2 regions of the Citricoccus sp. NR2 genome follow, and region 2 is predicted to be linked to the other one. Evidence: predicted binding sites of a transcription regulator. Region 2 holds the regulator's gene; the other holds the start of a gene.
The links. The regulator HrcA, encoded in region 2, represses chaperone genes, less so after heat shock. The targets are predictions, from matches to a motif close to TTNGCACTCGNNNNNNNCGAGTGCNAA.
Positions count from the first base shown of each region.

Region 1: the regulator HrcA is predicted to act here: its motif matches at 4,891-4,917, upstream of groES (co-chaperone GroES).

Region 1 is NZ_CP115154.1:1,724,542-1,733,046, reverse strand. Features, by position in the region: gene O1A05_RS08220 (dicarboxylate/amino acid:cation symporter) at 1-647, opposite strand, end outside; gene O1A05_RS08215 (AEC family transporter) at 733-1,287, opposite strand; gene O1A05_RS08210 (GntT/GntP/DsdX family permease) at 1,268-1,663, shown strand; gene O1A05_RS08205 (2-hydroxyacid dehydrogenase) at 1,660-2,640, opposite strand; gene groL (chaperonin GroEL) at 2,751-4,346, opposite strand; gene groES (co-chaperone GroES) at 4,453-4,749, opposite strand; gene O1A05_RS08190 (THUMP-like domain-containing protein) at 4,963-6,294, shown strand; gene O1A05_RS08185 (iron ABC transporter ATP-binding protein) at 6,301-7,056, opposite strand; gene O1A05_RS08180 (iron chelate uptake ABC transporter family permease subunit) at 7,053-8,135, opposite strand; gene O1A05_RS08175 (ABC transporter permease) at 8,128-8,505, opposite strand, start outside.
Region 2 is NZ_CP115154.1:2,253,037-2,261,541, reverse strand. Features, by position in the region: gene O1A05_RS10560 (PhoH family protein) at 1-386, opposite strand, end outside; gene O1A05_RS10555 (16S rRNA (uracil(1498)-N(3))-methyltransferase) at 463-1,227, opposite strand; gene dnaJ (molecular chaperone DnaJ) at 1,220-2,341, opposite strand; gene hrcA (heat-inducible transcriptional repressor HrcA) at 2,412-3,425, opposite strand; gene O1A05_RS10540 (DUF3097 domain-containing protein) at 3,592-4,458, shown strand; gene O1A05_RS10535 (DUF4870 domain-containing protein) at 4,571-4,972, shown strand; gene O1A05_RS10530 (DUF808 domain-containing protein) at 4,997-6,043, opposite strand; gene hemW (radical SAM family heme chaperone HemW) at 6,141-7,412, opposite strand; gene lepA (translation elongation factor 4) at 7,429-8,505, opposite strand, start outside.

The DNA.
Region 1 (8,505 bases), 530 kb from region 2:
ACCTTCTGGATCACGGCCAGGGTGGACTGCGAGAAGTCCAGGAACGGCTCGGCTTTCTTGCCCAGTTTCAAGGCGGCCACACCGACGACGATCGCGATCACCAGGATCTGCAGCACGTTGAACGACACCGAGGTCGTCATGGTGCCATCGTCACCGGCAGTGGTCGAGGCCGACAGTCCCAGGAAATTGGAGGGGATGAGACCCTGCAGGAACGCCAGCCAGTCGCCGGTGCGACCCGCGTATTCCTCCGGGGCTTCCTGCCCGGTGCCGACGCCGGGTTGGAAGATCGCGCCCATGGCAATGCCGATGAGCACAGAAATGAACGCGGTGATGGCGAACCAGAGCAAGGTTTTCCACGCCAGGCGGGCGGCGTTGGTGACCTGCGCGAGGTTGGCGATGGAGGCGACGACGGCGAAGAACACCAGCGGGATCACCGCGGCGCGCAGCAAGGAGATGTAGCTGGAGCCGATCAGTTGCAGCGTCGTGCCCAGACCGGTCGGAGTCTCCTCGGTGTGGCCGGCAGCGCGGGCCATCAGGCCGAGAACGACGCCGAGCACGAGAGCGGCCAGGATCTGGAATCCGAAATTAGTCATCCACCCGGGCAGGGTCCTCTGCCGGGGTTGGATATCAGTGCGAGTTGAAGACATGCCAGCACCGTAGTCCGAAAACGCTGAACGACCTGACCGATCGGTCACGTGAGGACACACTGTGACCCCGGTGACTCTGCAAGCGTTATCCGGGAGCCAGCAACAGAGTAATCAGGAGGATCACCGGCAGCGAGAGAAAAGAGCTGGCGAAGATCGTGTCACGCACCAACAAGGTGGGCAGCCGAAACTGGGATGCGAAGAGGAACTCGTTCTGCGCGGTGGGCAGTGCCGCCATGGCTACCACCCCGAACAGCTCGAGCCCACTGAGCCCAAACACGAAGTGCCCCAGCAGCCAGGCCGCTGTGGGCATCAGGGCCAGTTTCGTCAGCTTGCCCAACACCAGGTCACTGAAAATCTCTCGGTTCCGGAACGGCTTCTGCCCGTGCAGACTCATCCCGAAGATGAGCAACAACAGCGGAATCGAGGAGTGTCCCAGCATGTCCAGGGGTTGCCAGATCACCTCTGGCGGCGTCCAGGAAGTCAGTGACACCGCTGCGCCGACGACGGCGGCAATGCTCACAGGATTCGCCACTGCTTTCAGCACCGTCTTCCACAGCGGCTCCTTCGTCTCGGCCCGGTGGCGGGAGAGGAAGGAGAACACCGTGAGGTAGATCGGGGCGATGACCAACAGCTGCGCCATTAGCACGGAGACGGCGGGCATAGCCGATTACGTTGCCGAGACCACCAGCGGTTTGAATTTCAGCCCATTGCTGCTCGCTTGGGTGATTGCGGCGCTGCTGCCCATCGCCTTGGGCTCAGCCACGGTTGCCGTCGCCACCGCTGCCGGTGTGGCCGCTCCCCTGGTGGCTGCCACCGGTGCCTCACCCGAACTGATGGCCCTGGCGACCGCGTGCGGGTCGATCGCCTTCAGCCACGTCAACGATCCGGGCTTCTGGATGTTCATGGAGTACTTCAACCTCAGCGTCGGGCAGGCGCTGGCGGTGCGTACGACTTACACCACGGTGCTGGCCGTGCTGGGCATCATCGGGGTCTTTGGACTCAGCCTGGTCTTCTAGACCGGGGTGACCAGCGTCCGGCTGGTCACCCAGCTGCGCACGTTCTCCAGGGTCAGCCGCGCCATATCCTCGCGGGTCTCGTGAGTGGCGGATCCGACGTGAGGGTAGAGGACAGTGTTGTTCAGCTCGAGATAACGGTCATCAACGTTGGGTTCGTCGACGAACACGTCGAGACCGGCAGCAGTGATGGTGCGGTTCTGCAACGCGACGATGAGTGCTTCGTCGTCGATGACCGATCCGCGTGCAATGTTGATGACCACTCCGTTGTCCCCCAGAGCTTGAAGGACTTCGGCGCCGACGAGCCCGGCCGTGTCGGGTCCACCGACTATAGCGACCACCAGGATGTCGACTGCTTCGGCGAGTTCGCGCGGCGTCGAATGGTAGGTGTAGCCCGGGGTGTCCTTCGCGCGGCGGGACCAGTAGTGGATTTCACTGCTCAGGGCTTCAAAGCGGCGGGCAATATCGAAGCCAATGCGCCCGAGCCCGAGGATGCCCACCCGGCGGTGGTGCGCTCGGGTGCTGAAGGGGAACGGCCCTTCCTGCCATTTTCCGCTGCGCACGAACCGGTCGGCCGCGGAGAAGCGACGCATGGTGTCGAGGTAGAGCCCCAGTGCGGTGTCGGCGACACATTCGTTGAGCACGTCGGGGGTGTTCGACAGCGGGATGTTGCGCTCGCGGAGCCCTTCGACGTCGTGAGCGTCGTAGCCGACCCCGAAATTCATCACGGCCTCGAGGTGCGGCAGCCGGTCCAGCATCATGGCGTCGACCCCGCTGCCGGCGGTGGCCACCGCGATCTTGATGGTCTCCCCGTGCTCGACGAGAAACTCGGCGCGGTCGTGCCGGGAAGCCGGGTAATGCAGTGGCTGGAGCTGGCCTTCGAGCTCCTCCTCGACCAGCGGATGCTGGCGTCCGATAGAGAGGACCGCGCCACGGTAGGCGTCGAGGGCAGAGGCAGGCAGGTTCAGCAATTCCGACATGGTCTTCATCCTACCCACGACAATGCCCTGCCGGACCAGGTCCAGCAGGGCATTGAGCGCGAATCAGTGACCAGAATCGGTCACCTGGGATTCAACGTGATCAGCGGGGATCAGTCTTCGTCCTCATCCTCGACCTTGTCAGCCACCAGGGTCTCGGTGGTCAGCACCAGAGCCGCGATGGAGGCGGCGTTCTGCAGGGCAGAGCGGGTGACCTTCACCGGGTCGATGACGCCGTCGGCGAGCAGGTCGCCGTAGACGCCGGTCTTGGCGTTGAAGCCGTGGTTGGGCTCCAGCTGGGCCACCTTGGAGACCACGACGGAGCCGTCTTCGCCGGCGTTCAGGGAGATCCAGCGCAGCGGCTGCACCAGGGCCTTACGGACGACGTCGACGCCGTGTGCCGCATCGCCAGAGAGCGCGGACACATCAGCATCCTCGTCCAGTACGGACAGGGCGTTGATCAGTGCGGTACCGCCGCCCGCCACGATGCCCTCTTCCAGAGCAGCGCGGGTGGAGTTCACGGCATCCTCGATGCGGGCCTTGCGCTCCTTGAGCTCCACCTCGGTGGCAGCGCCGACCTTGATGACGCCCACGCCGCCGGCCAGCTTGGCCAGGCGCTCCTGGAGCTTCTCACGGTCCCAGTCAGAGTCGGTGGCGTCGATCTCAGCCTTGATCTGTGCCACGCGTGCCTCCACGTCGTCCGCGGAGCCTGCACCCTCGACGATCGTGGTGTTGTCCTTGGTCACGGTGATACGGCGAGCAGAGCCGAGCACCTCGGTGCCGACCTGATCCAGCTTCATGCCCAGATCCGGGGAGACCACCTGTGCGCCGGTGAGGATCGCGATGTCCTGCATCATGGCCTTGCGGCGGTCACCGAAGCCCGGAGCCTTCACGGCCACGGCATTCAGGGTGCCGCGCAGCTTGTTGACCACCAGGGTGGACAGGGCTTCGCCCTCGACGTCCTCGGCGATGATGAACAGCGGCTTCTTCTCCTGCAGGATCTTCTCCAGCAGCGGCAGGAACTCCTGAACGTTGGAAATCTTGCCGGAGTTCAGCAGGATGTAGGCATCCTCCAGCACGGCTTCCTGACGCTCGGCGTCGGTGACCATGTGCGGGGAGAGGTAGCCCTTGTCGAACTGCATACCCTCGGTGATCTCCAGCTCGGTGGAGGTCGTGGAGGACTCTTCGATGGTGATCACGCCGTCGGCGCCGACAGTGTCGAAAGCGCGGGCCAGCAGCTCGCCGACCTCGTCGGACTGAGCCGAAATCGCGGCCACGTGGGCCACATTCTTGCCTTCGACGTCGCGGGCGTTCTCCTGCAGGCGCTTCTCGACGGCGGCGGTGGCCACCTCGATGCCCTTCTTGACCTCGTTCGGGGCCGCACCGGCGGCCACCAGACGCATGCCCTCGTTCACGAGAGCCTGGGCCAGCACGGTGGCGGTGGTGGTGCCGTCACCGGCGATGTCGTTGGTCTTGGTGGCGACTTCCTTCGCCAGCTGAGCACCCATGTTCTCGTAAGGGTCCTCAAGCTCCACGTCGCGGGCGATGGTCACACCGTCGTTGGTGATGTTGGGTGCGCCCCAGGCCTTATCGAGCACCACGTTGCGGCCCTTGGGGCCGAGGGTGACCTTGACGGTATCGGCGAGCTTGTCGATACCGGCCTGTAGCGCACGGCGAGCGTCGTCGTTGAACAACAGCTGCTTTGCCATGTGTTGTTACTCCTCTAAATCTGTTCTGACGTCTGAAGTAGAGCGGCCCAGCCGGCCGGTGGCCGACCGGGCCCGCTCTCAGGTGGTCTTAATCAGCGCTGCTGAGTCACTTGGTGACGACGGCCAGCACGTCGCGAGCGGAGAGCACCAGGTACTCCTCACCGCCGTACTTGACCTCGGTGCCACCGTACTTCGAGAACAGCACCACGTCGCCCTCGTTCACGTCCACGGCGATGCGCTCACCGTTGTCGGCCACGCGGCCGGGGCCCACTGCCACCACGGTGCCCTCCTGGGGCTTCTCCTTGGCGGTGTCCGGGATGACCAGACCGGAAGCGGTGGTCTGCTCGGCTTCCAGCGGACGGACAACAATACGATCCTCGAGGGGCTTGATAGAGACGGCCATGTCCGCACTCTCCTTCTGTAGTTCCATAAATCTGTTGTGCGCCGGGGGCGAGCCAACCGTCGTCGCGGGTGCCGGATGGCTAGTCCTTCAAGGCTTTGTCACTCGCTATGCTCGAGTGCTAATCCGACTCTAAGCCGAGACTTAGCACTCGGTCAAGGTGAGTGCCAGTGTTGCGTTCACCTAAGCGGCTACAGACGGCGGTACCGTGGAGTGGTGACTGATTCCTCCACCACCGGCGCTTCGGCGCTTGCCCCCGTATTGCGCCCCGAGGGGTGGGAGCTGCTACGGCGACTCTCGGATGAGCTCGGCGACCATCGCGCCTACCGCGACGAGGATGCCCTACGCTGGTCCACCCAGTTACGCGGCGAGGGACACGACCCAGAAACCGTGGCCGCGGTGCTCACCCAGTTGCGGCTACGGTCCCGAGCGGTGGAGAAATTCGGCCCGTTCACCGATCACATGGTCTTCACCGACGACGGCTTACAGCAAGCCACCCGGCTCTCGGTGGCGGCCCGGCACGCTCACCGATTCCAGGACGCCGGGGTGACATCCGTGGCAGACCTCGGATGCGGACTGGGCGCTGACGCCCTAGCCATGGCCGCCCTGGATCTGAATGTCACCGCGGTCGAGATGGACGAGTCCACTGCGGCGGCGGCCATGATTAATCTCATGCCGTTCCCGAACGCCACCGTTATCTGTGCCGACGCGATGGACTGGCACGACGGGCTGGACGAGAGCTCACGCCCGGAGGCGTACTGGTTGGATCCGGCACGGCGAGTGCTCGATGGCTCCAGCGCAGACACCACCGGGGGCTCGACACGAATCTTCGATCCCGCGGCGTTCTCGCCTCCCCTGTCCTTCGTGGAGCGCCTGGCCGGCACCGGAGCCCCAGTGGGGGTCAAATTGGGCCCGGGCCTACCCCATGCAGCCATTCCGGAGACCGCAGAAGCGCAGTGGATCTCGGTGGATGGGTCACTGTTGGAAACCGTGCTGTGGTTCAACGCGGTGCGTCGAGATGATGTACGTCGCGGCGCATTGGTGATCGATGCGGCAGGAAGCACCAGCGAGCTGATCAGCGCCGCTGATTTCGACGATGACCCGGAGGTGCCGGTGTCCGGGCGCGAGGGCATCGCCGGGTACTTATACGAGCCTGATTCCGCGGTGATCCGTTCCGGGCTCATCCGACAGCTGGTGGCCGATACCTTCGGTTCGGTGGGCGGGCGAATGTTGGACGAACACATCGCCTATTTCTGCGCCGATGAACCCGTGTCTACGCCGTTCGCTACCGGCTACCGGGTGCTGGACGTGCTGCCATACAGCGTCAAGGGGCTGCGCCGCTGGGTGCAGGAGCAGTCGATGACGCGACTCGACATCAAGAAACGCGGTGTCGATGTGGTGCCCGAGGAACTGCGCCGACTGCTGATGTCGGGTCAAAAGAAGAAGCAGCAGAAGTCCGGCGGCTCCACGCCTGCTCCGCGCACGGCAACCCTGGTTCTCACTCGTGTGGGCGAAGACCGGCTCGCCGTGGTGGTCGAGCCGGTCTAATCCGTCCTAGAAGTAGACCGCCAGCGGGAGACCGGCGTCGTCGCGCACCGAGACGTCAGTCTCGAAGATGCCGCTGAGCACATCGTCGCGCATGATCTCTTCGGGCGTGCCGAAATGCACCGCCTGACCGTTCTTCATCGCCAGGATGCGGTCCGCATATCGACCCGCGAAGTTGATGTCGTGCAGCACCACGACCACGGTGCGCCCCAACTCATCGGCGGCGCGTCGCAACTGCTTCATCATGCGCACGGAGTGCTTCATGTCGAGGTTGTTCAGGGGTTCGTCGAGCAGGATGTAGTCGGTGTCCTGAGCCAGCACCATGGCGACGTAGGCCCGCTGGCGCTGCCCACCGGAGAGCTGGTCGAGGAAACGATCCTGCAGATCAGTGAGCTCCAGGAACCCCAAGGCAAGATCGATCTGACGCTCACATTCCGGCGTCAGGCGGCCCTTGGAGTACGGGTAACGGCCGAAGCCCACCAGCTGGCGCACAGTGAGGCGGGTGACGAAGTGGTTCTCCTGACGCAGGATCGCCAGCGTCTGAGCCACGTCCTTGCTGCGAGCCTTAGTGACATCGAGACCGGCCACCTGGATAGTGCCGGTGTCGACCTCCTGGAGGCGGCCGATCATCGTGAGGATCGTGGATTTTCCGGCACCGTTGGGTCCCACCAGCGCGGTGATTCCGCCCGCCGGAATCTCGACGTCGACGGGTCCGATCGTGACGGAGTCGCTGTAGCGCCGCGAGACATTCTCGAGAGTGATCACAGTCGTCCCTTTCTCATCACCACGATCAAGAAGACCAGACCACCGATGAGTTCGATGATGATGGTGACCGCTCCCTGAGCGTAGAAGAAGTTGCGAAGAATGAAGTAAGCCCCGGCCAAGATGACGTATCCCAGCAGGAACGCCATGGGCAGGATGAGCCGGTGGTCGTAGGAGTCCGTGAATGTATACGCCAGGGTGGCGATGAGGAAGCCGAGGAAGGTCATCGGACCCACCAGCGAGGTCGTCACAGACATGAGGATGGAAACGAGCAGGAGGGTGATCATCACTTCGCGACGGTGGTTCAGCCCCAGGTTGTTGGCGGTGTCGCGGCCCAGGGCGATGACGTTCATTTTCCGTGCCCGCAGCCACAGGATGACACAGCACACCACGACCATCGGGATGGCGTAGGGCAAGTATTCGCTGGAGGCGTTGGAGATATTGCCAAACATCCGGGCCGAGAGCACGTCGAACTCGTTGGGGTCGAGCATGCGTTGCATGAAGGTAGACATCGATCCCAGACCGCCGCCGATCACCACGCCGACGAGCAACATAATGTGGATATTGCTGAACCGGCCCGAAAGTAGCCAACCATACAGTGCGGCGGCAAAGCCGATCATCAGCAGAATCTGTCCGAGGTAGGCGCCCACGCCCAGCACCATGGTGACCCCGCCTGCACCGAAGAAGAAGATGACCGCGGTATTCACGGCCAGGTACAGGGACTCAAAACCCATAATCGACGGGGTGATGATCCGGTTGGAGGTGGCCGTCTGGAAGGACACGGTGGCGAAGGACTGACACGCGATCACGATGATCATCACGATGAGGTTGGTGGCCCGCATCTCGGCAATCTTCCAGAAGCCCGGCGTACCGAAGTCCATCGGATTGTCGTAAGCGAGGAAACCGAAGGTGATCGCCACTGCGGCAATGCTCAGGCCGGTCATGATCAGGATGTACCGGCGGCGGTGCCTGGCATCCATGAAGGCGCCGGTCCGTCGGGCCGATGTGGAGGTCGCCTCGCCAGCGCCGCGCAAGGAGTCCAGTTCGAAGGTGGACTCCGCAGGCTTCAGAACATCAGACATGACGACGCCTCCTGACGAGCAGGATCACGAAGACGGTGGCGCCCAGCACCCCCAGGATCAATGAAACCGGAATCTCGAAGGGCATGATGATGGTGCGACCGATGATGTCGCAGAGGGTGACGATGCAGATGCCCACCAGACAGACCCAGGGCAGATTGGAGCGCAGGTTGTCGCCGCGGAACAGCGAGACGATGTTCGGCACGATGAGCCCGAGGAAGGGCAGAGCGCCAATCACCACGGTCACGACGCCGGAGACGATGGCGACCATGGACACGCCGGTGAAGATGACCGCATTGTAGTTCAGCCCGACGTTGGTGGCGACCTCTTTGCCGAGCCCGGCCACGGTGAACCGGTCGGCGATGATGAACAC
Region 2 (8,505 bases):
TGTTGGTTGATCGTTTTGGGCCGGATGGCGCGACCGCGCGAGGAGACAATGGACTCCGTGCCCCGTCGGGCCGACATATCAGTGGGGTTGGCGGCCTGACGCACGGACGACACGGTTTGTTCAATGACGTCCGCCGAGACGGTCACCCCCGATTGGGCGGTGCCATGCAGCTCATCCACGATGGTCTCGGTCTGGCGCACCGCCGGGGCCGGGCCGGAAACGGTGAGGGTTTCTCCGCGTACGGACAGCCGGAGCCCGGGATAGACGCCTTCGAGCACGCGCAACAGCAGGTCTTGGGGACCGAAGGTTCGGATCATGGCGTCGGCGGACGAGAAGCTGATGCTGATTTCGTCGTCGGCGGAGGCTGGCTGTTCCAGGTCAGTCACAGTGGACGGGTCATCTCCCTCGGATGCTGGGTCGGGCTTGGTCAATCCCGCGGTTGCCTCAGTTTATCCCGGGTCCTCACCAGCGGGACAACAGTTGTTGGACGAGAGCGACCGCGATGGGTCCGGCCGTGGATGAACGCATGACGTGCTCGCCCATGCGCACCCGATACGCCCCGGCCTCAACCAGCGCGGACACCTCCGCATCACTGATGCCGCCTTCCGGGCCGACGACGAGCACCAAATCAACGGCGGCCCGCAGGTGTGCCGGTTCCCATCCGGACACAACAGCAGCCAACGAGTCGGTGGCGTTCTCGTCCAGGACGAGAACTATCGTGTCGCTGGCCACCAGGCCCGCAATGTCGGTGCCGGTCACGGGATCGCGCAAGGTAGGAACCCGAGTGCGGCGGGCCTGCTTGGCCGCCGTTTCCAGGCTCGTCCGCCATTTAGCCAGCGTTTTGTCGATTTTGTCGGACTTCAGCCGGACCACCGAGCGCTGAGCCTCCCACGGGATGACGGCGTCGACACCCACTTCAGTGGCCGTCTGGACGCCCAACAGGTCCCGGTCGCCTTTTGCCAGCGCCTGGACCAACACCAGACGCGGCTGCGCTTCGGGGGTGCTCCCCCACTGCTGGATCGTCACGGACATTGCGACGGCCGAGGTATCCGAGACCACGCCGGTGGCGTACTGCCCGCATCCATCGGCGACCAGTACGGTCTCCCCGGCCTGCAGCCGCATGGCTTTCACCGCGTGGGCGGATTCAGCCGAGCCGAGCCGTACCTGGTCGCCTTCTTCAAGACCAGCCAGGCTGCCGGCGGGCACCAGAAACAGCGGATCAGTCACGGTTACGCCAGTTCTCCTTGAGTTTGGAGAACAGCCCGCGAGTCTCGACCTGTCCGTGCACGATGTCTTCATGGCGCAGCTGGGCCAGCTTCTCGAGGAGCTCGCGCTGTTCGTCATCCAGCTTGGAAGGGGTCTCCACGCGCAGGGTCACCTTCAGATCGCCGCGACCGGTACCACGCAAGCGGCCAACGCCGAGTCCCTTCAGGGTGTGCACTTCGCCGGACTGGGTTCCGGGCTTGACCTTGATGGACTGCTCCCCGTCAAAAGTATCCAGGGTGACCTCGGTGCCCAGCGCCGCGGCCGTCATCGGCAGCGACATGGTGGCGGTCAGGTGCACGCCATCGCGGGTGAACACGTCGTGATTGCGGACGTCGATCTCCACGAACAGGTCACCATTGGGCCCCCCGCCGATACCGGCCTCGCCGCGCCCGGCGAGCTGGATGCGGGTGCCCACGTCCACACCGGCAGGGATCTTGATGGTCATCGATGCACGATCGCGCACTCGACCCTGCCCACCGCATTCGTGGCAGGGGCTGGGGATGGTGGTGCCGAAGCCACGGCACTGCGGGCACGGCTCAGCGGTCATCACGGTGCCCAGAATGGAGCGGACCGGGCGGCGTACTTGTCCCTGTCCGGCACAGTGGCTACAGGTCTCCGGAGAGGTACCGGGCTCGCAGCAGGTGCCGTTGCACGTCTCGCAGCGCACCGCGGTGTCGACCTCGATGGTCTTGTCCACGCCGAACACGGCGTCGTGGAGGTCGATCGGAACGGTGATCAGCGCATCCTGACCGCGCCGGGCACGGCTTGCCGGACCGGAGGCCTGTCCGCCACCAAAGAATGTCTCGAAAATATCGGAGAAGCCGCCGAAGCCGCCCGCACCACCGAAGCCGCCTGCGGCCTGTCCGTTCTCGTTACCCGTGGCGTCATAGTTGCGCCGCTTGTTCTCGTCCTGAAGCACATCGTAGGCGCGGGAGACGTTCTTGAATTCCTCAGCCGCCTCGGGTGAGGGGTTGTGGTCCGGGTGCAGTCGGCGGGCCTTCTTGCGGTAGGCGCGTTTGATCTCCTCGCGGGTCGCCTCGCGAGAGACACCCAGAACCTCATAGTGGTCAGCCACGGTGTCGAGTCTTCCTTCCAATCGGTGAAACGTCAGTTATGCGTGCGTGCCGGGATCCTCTTCCGGCGCGCTACTGCGCGAGAATGCGGGACAAATAGCGGGCGACAGCGCGCACTGCGGCCATCGTTCCGGGATAGTCCATGCGGGTCGGACCTACCACGCCCAGCTTCGAAATCTGGCCGGGGCCATATCCCGCGGCGATCACAGAGGTCTCGGCGAGCGAACCCGAATTCTCGGTGCCAATGCGTACCGAGAGTCCGTTGAGGTCTTGGTCCATTTCCGTGAGAAGCTTCAGCAACACGACCTGCTCCTCGAGGGCTTCCAAGATCGGTCCGATCGAGTACGGGAAGTCCCCCGGGGTGCGTGCCAGGTTAGCAGTGCCGGCCAAGATGATGCGATCTTCTCGGCCAGTGGCGAACAAGGCCTCCAGCGCCTCTCGCAAGGAACCGGCGAGGTGTTGTTCGGTCGGCGGAATCAGCTCCATCGCCACTTCCATGGCGGCCGAGGCATGCGCTGGCCCCACTCCCTGAAGGTGGCCAAGGAACGTCTGCTTGACGACGTCGAGGTCCGTCTCCGTGAACGGCTCCTCGATGGCGACGGTGCGCTGGTCCACTTTGCCGGAGGAGAGGATCAGTACCACCAGCACCCGGCCGTGTCCGAGCGAAACCATTTCCAGGTGCCGCACCGTCGCGGAGTCGAGGTGTGGATACTGGAGGATGGCGACCTGCTGGGTCAGCTGGGCAAGCAGCCGCACGCTGTGGGCCATCATGTCGTTGATGTCATCAGTGGCGTCCAAGAGCATCTGGACGGCGCGTTTCTCGGCCGCCGAAAGCGGGCGCACATCCGAGATCCGATCGACGAAGAGCCGGTAGCCCTTGTCCGTGGGGATGCGTCCAGCGGAAGTATGCGGGGCGGCGATCAGTCCTTCTTCTTCCAGCGCCGCCATGTCATTACGCACGGTGGCCGAGGACACTCCCAGATCGTGTCGATCCACCAGCGCTTTGGACCCCACCGGCTCACGGGAGGAGACATAGTCTTCGACGATCGCTTGCAGAACCTTCATTCGACGCGGCAATTCAGACATGTTCACCCCTCCTCAACCGAGTCAGCTGTCATTAGCACTCACTATTGCTCAGTGCTAAGTCTAGTACGTCAACGGCGCCCATTGCATCGTGGCGCTGCGGGTGTCGGAGCCCACCCGATGGTAGCGTCTCTGGCGTTCGGATTGGCGTTGATCGAAGGAGACACCGATGAATTGGGATTCCTGGGGTCCGGGTTCTCTGGACCCGCGGGCCAGCAAGCGCGAGGTGCGCGATGTCCCGGCCCAGGTGGGTGAGGTCATCGAGGAGTCCGCGTCCGGCTTCACCGGCGCGATCATCCGCACCGAACGTTCCGGCGGAGTGCATCTTGCCGTGTTGGAAGACGGACGCGGTACGCGTCGTTCCTTCCCGTTGGGTCACGGATTCATGATCGACGGCGAACCGATCCGGTTGGTCCCCTACGTGGCCGCCACCCGCTCCGCACCCCGACGTACCGCCTCCGGCTCCGTGAAAGTAGAACAGCATCGGGCCCGCGTTGCGCGCGCCTCTCGGATCTGGGTAGAAGGTGTCCACGACGCCGAACTGGTGGAGAAAATATGGGGCGACGACCTGCGCGTCGAGGGTATTGTCGTGGAACCGCTTCACGGGGTCGACGATCTCGCTGGCGCAATCCGTGATTTCTCCCCTGGTCCGCAGCGCCGCCTGGGCATTCTCGTGGATCACTTGGTCGCCGGTTCGAAGGAAGAACGCATCGCCCGCGAGGCCATGGCGGTACCGGGCTCAACCGGCAACGTGCTGATCGTGGGACATCCCTATGTGGACGTGTGGCAGGTCATCAAGCCTCGGGTGCTGGGTTTCGAGGCGTGGCCCGAGATTCCCCGTGGTCAAGATTGGAAGACCGGGATCCTTCGGTGGTTGGGGTGGCCGCACTCTACCAAGGAGGATGTGGGTCTTGGCTGGAAGCGCTTGTTGAGTCAGGTCACCACCTACGCAGACATCGAACCATCCCTGTTGGGGCGGGTCGAGCAGGTCATCGATTTCCTGACCGAGCCCGGTCAACTGAACGACGACCAGTGATTCCCTGAGAGTTTTTCGAGCGCCCTGTGTACGCGTCCGGGGAGCCCAGATTTACCGGTAAACTAGTGGCCGACATCCGCACGAAATCTGCAGACAAAGGACACGGTGAACTGTGGCTCAGCATCCTGGCTACCCCCGCGGCGACGCATCGGAGAACTCCAGCTCGACCTCGGCTCGGCCGCTGACCCCTCAAGAAGACCGCCAGTGGGCCATGCTCAGCCACTTTGGCGCATTCCTCGGCGCAATTCCTTCCCTCGTCATCTTCATGGTGATGCGTGACCGTGGACCCTTCACGGCCCAGGAATCCAAGGAAGCACTGAACTTCACTCTGCCCCTCACCGTGGTTGCCGTGGTTGCCAACCTGCTGGCGCTGCTCCCGATCATCGGTGCCATCTTCGGAGTCGTCGCGGTGCTCTTGTGGCTGTTCATGACGATCTCCGGGGTGGTGGCCGGGATTGAGGTCAACAAGGGACGACCTTACCGCTACCCGTTTAACCTCCGCCTGATCAACTGATGTCGGTCGGACTGACCCAGCGGGTCAGTTCTCGGTTGGATGCTGATGACCGGCGCCGATGGCGCCGGGCGTTTTGCCACCCAGCGCCGCGCGCTTCGCGCCCTGCGCCGACGCGGCACCCTTACTAGCTTCGTGGTCCGTCGTTGTGTCGTCGCTGTCCAAACCGTGGCTCCAAGGCGTGAGCGACCACAACCCCGCCAGGATCGCGCCCCAGATAGCGCCGACCACAAGGGACAGCGCGGTGTTGACCAGCCACGCCAAGAATCCGGCCGGAACCAGCACCTCAGCCCCGTGGATGAGGTGATAGGGCATTGAGAAGCCCAATTCGTCCATTCCCACCACCATGATGTGTCCGCCAACCCACAGCATGGCCAGTGTCCCGATCACGCCGATGGTGGCGAGGACCTTGGGCATCGCGGTGACCAAGCCGCGGCCAAAACTCGCCCACCGGGGACGGTGGCCAGTGGCGAGCTTCAGCCCAATGTCGTCCATCTTCACCAACAAGGCAACCACGCCGTACACGACCGCGGTGATACCGATACCAACGATGATCAGGATGATGGCACGTCGCCAAAAAGTCTCATCGGCAACCTCATTGAGGCTAAGGACCATGATTTCGGCCGACAGGATGAGGTCGGTAAAAATAGCTGCCTTGACGAGAGTATCCTCATCACGAGGCTGCTCATGATCGGCCCCGTGGCCCTTGTGAGATCCGCCGCGGAACTTCTCGATGGTCTTCTCCATGCCTTCAAAGCACAGATATGAGCCGCCGAGCATCAGCAACGGTGTCAGCGCCCAGGACAAAAATTCGCTCAAGAGCAGGGCAACTGGCAGGATGATCACCAGTTTGTTGATCAGGGACCCGCGGGCAATCCGCCAGATCATCGGCAACTCACGAGCCGGCTTCACGCCCTCGACGTACTGCGGAGTCACCGCCGTATCGTCGATGACAACACCCACGGCTTTGGTGCTGGCCCGGCCGGCCGCCGCGGCCACATCGTCGACGCTGGCCGCCGCTGCCCGGGCGATAGAAGCGACGTCGTCGAGCAGAGCAACCAAGCCCCCGCTCATGCGCCGAATCCATTCGTAGGCACCGCCAGGTGAGAGTGCAAGAAAGTCATGGGCTCAGCATACGACCCGGTGCCGAAAACGTGCTGATGATGATTGATCAGAATCCTGCGAGTCGGCGGGTGATGGCGTCATCGAGCAGGCGTCCCTGCAGGGTAGGAATGATACGACCACGCAACGCTGCGGCACCGTCAATGAGTCCGTCGGCAATGAGCTTGGTGATCTCCGCCCGATCCAAGGGCTCGTCATCGTCGAAATCTGCGATGGCCAGTCCTTCCGATAGACGCACGCCCAGCATGATCCGCTCCAGCCGGCGAGCCTCTGCGTCGGGGGTTTCGCGTCCGATCGCCGGAGAAACTCCGGTCCTTAAACGCTGAGCGTAGGCCGCAGGGTGCTTGGCATTCCAGAAGCGTACCCCCGCTAGATGCGAATGCGCTCCGGGACCCACACCCCACCAATCTTGGTCCCGCCAGTAGGCGACGTTGTGGCGACCTTGGTTGATGCCGCGCCGGTCTGGATCGTGCGCCCAGTTTGAGACTTCGTACCAGTGATAGCCGCGTTCAGCCAACACGGTGTCGGCCAGCAGGTACTTGTCCGCTTGGTCGTCCGGATCAGTATCTGCTTGGGTTCCCCTCCGGACGGCGGCACCGAATTTGGTGCCTTCTTCAACGATGAGCCCGTAAGCGGAAATGTGGTCCGGTTGTAGCTGAAGCGCAGTATCGAGCGTGGTGCGCCAGTCTTCAAGGCTCTCCCCAGGTGTCCCGTAGATCAGGTCGAGCGAGACTTCCAGCCCGGCCTGCCGCGCCCAGGCTACGGCCGTTGGCACGTTCTCGGGACGATGAGTGCGCTCAAGAGTGTCCAGCACGTGGTTCACTGCAGACTGCATACCGAAGGAGACTCGGGTGAATCCGCCCTCGGCTAGCTTCCATAGCGACTCCCGAGTGACCGAATCGGGGTTTGCTTCCGTGGTGATCTCAGCACCCTCGGCGATGCCCCATTGAGAACGGGCAGCATCGAGAATGCGCACCAGGTCCGCGGCCGGTAACAGCGTTGGGGTGCCTCCGCCAAAGAAAACGGTGTGCAACTGACGCGCCGGAATATCCGAGGCGTTCATGACGTCGGCAGCGAAGGCAATCTCAGCGATGGCTGTATCTGCGTAGCTGGTCCGGGACGCTCCGGGGCCCAGGTCTTCTGCCGTATAGGTGTTGAAGTCGCAGTAGCCACACCGAACCGTGCAGAACGGCACATGAACGTAGAGCGAAAAGGTCCGCGCAGCCCCGGAGCGTTTGGCGATCTTAATGGTCTGCGCTACCGTGTCCGGCAGTAGTCCGTCGGTCGGAGCCGGATCCGCGGTTATCGGAGTTCCTGGCACAAATTCCTCGTCAGACTCACTTCTTGGCGTTGGCTTGGTCGCCACCACCGTCGGAGGACAGTGCAGCAATGAAGGCCTCTTGCGGCACTTCGACGCGACCGACCATCTTCATCCGCTTCTTGCCTTCCTTCTGCTTTTCCAACAACTTCCGCTTACGAGAAATATCGCCGCCGTAGCACTTGGAGAGGACATCCTTGCGGATGGCCCGGATATTCTCACGAGCGATGATCCGGGAACCAATAGCCGCCTGGATCGGCACCTCGAACTGTTGCCGAGGAATCAGTTCCTTGAGCTTCCCGGTCATCATGACCCCGTAGGAGTATGCCTTGTCGCGGTGGGTAATCGACGAGAAAGCGTCCACGGCATCGCCCTGCAGCAGAATATCGACCTTGACCAGGTCCGCTTCTTGGTCCCCATCGGGCTGCCAGTTCAGCGATGCATATCCCTTGGTACGGGATTTGAGCTGGTCAAAGAAGTCGAAGACAATCTCGGCCAACGGAATCCAATAACGGATTTCAACGCGTTCTTCAGAGAGATAGTCCATGCCGCGCAGGTGACCGCGCTTGGACTGGCACAACTCCATGACCGCACCGATGTACTCGCTGGGGACGATCACCGTGGCGGAGGCCATCGGTTCCTGAACCGAGAGGATCTTCCCTTCGGGGAATTCCGAGGGGTTGGTCACGGTGACCACGGACTTGTCCTCCGTGGTGACTTCGTAGACCACGTTCGGCATGGTCGAGATGAGATCGAGGTTGAACTCTCGCTCCAGGCGCTCGCGAATAATCTCCAGGTGTAGTAGACCCAGGAAGCCCACTCGGAAGCCGAAGCCAAGAGCAACCGAAGTTTCTGGTTCGTAGTTCAAGGCGGCGTCGTTGAGCTTGAGCTTGTCGAGAGCGTCACGCAACGTTGGGTAGTCGGAGCCGTCGATCGGGTACAGCCCGGAGAAGACCATCGGCTGAGGCTCGTCATAGCCACCAATGTGAGTCTCGGCCGGCTTGGCGTGGGAGGTCACCGTGTCGCCGACCTTGGACTGGCGCACATCCTTCACACCGGTGATCAGGTAGCCGACCTCGCCGACGGACAGACCCTT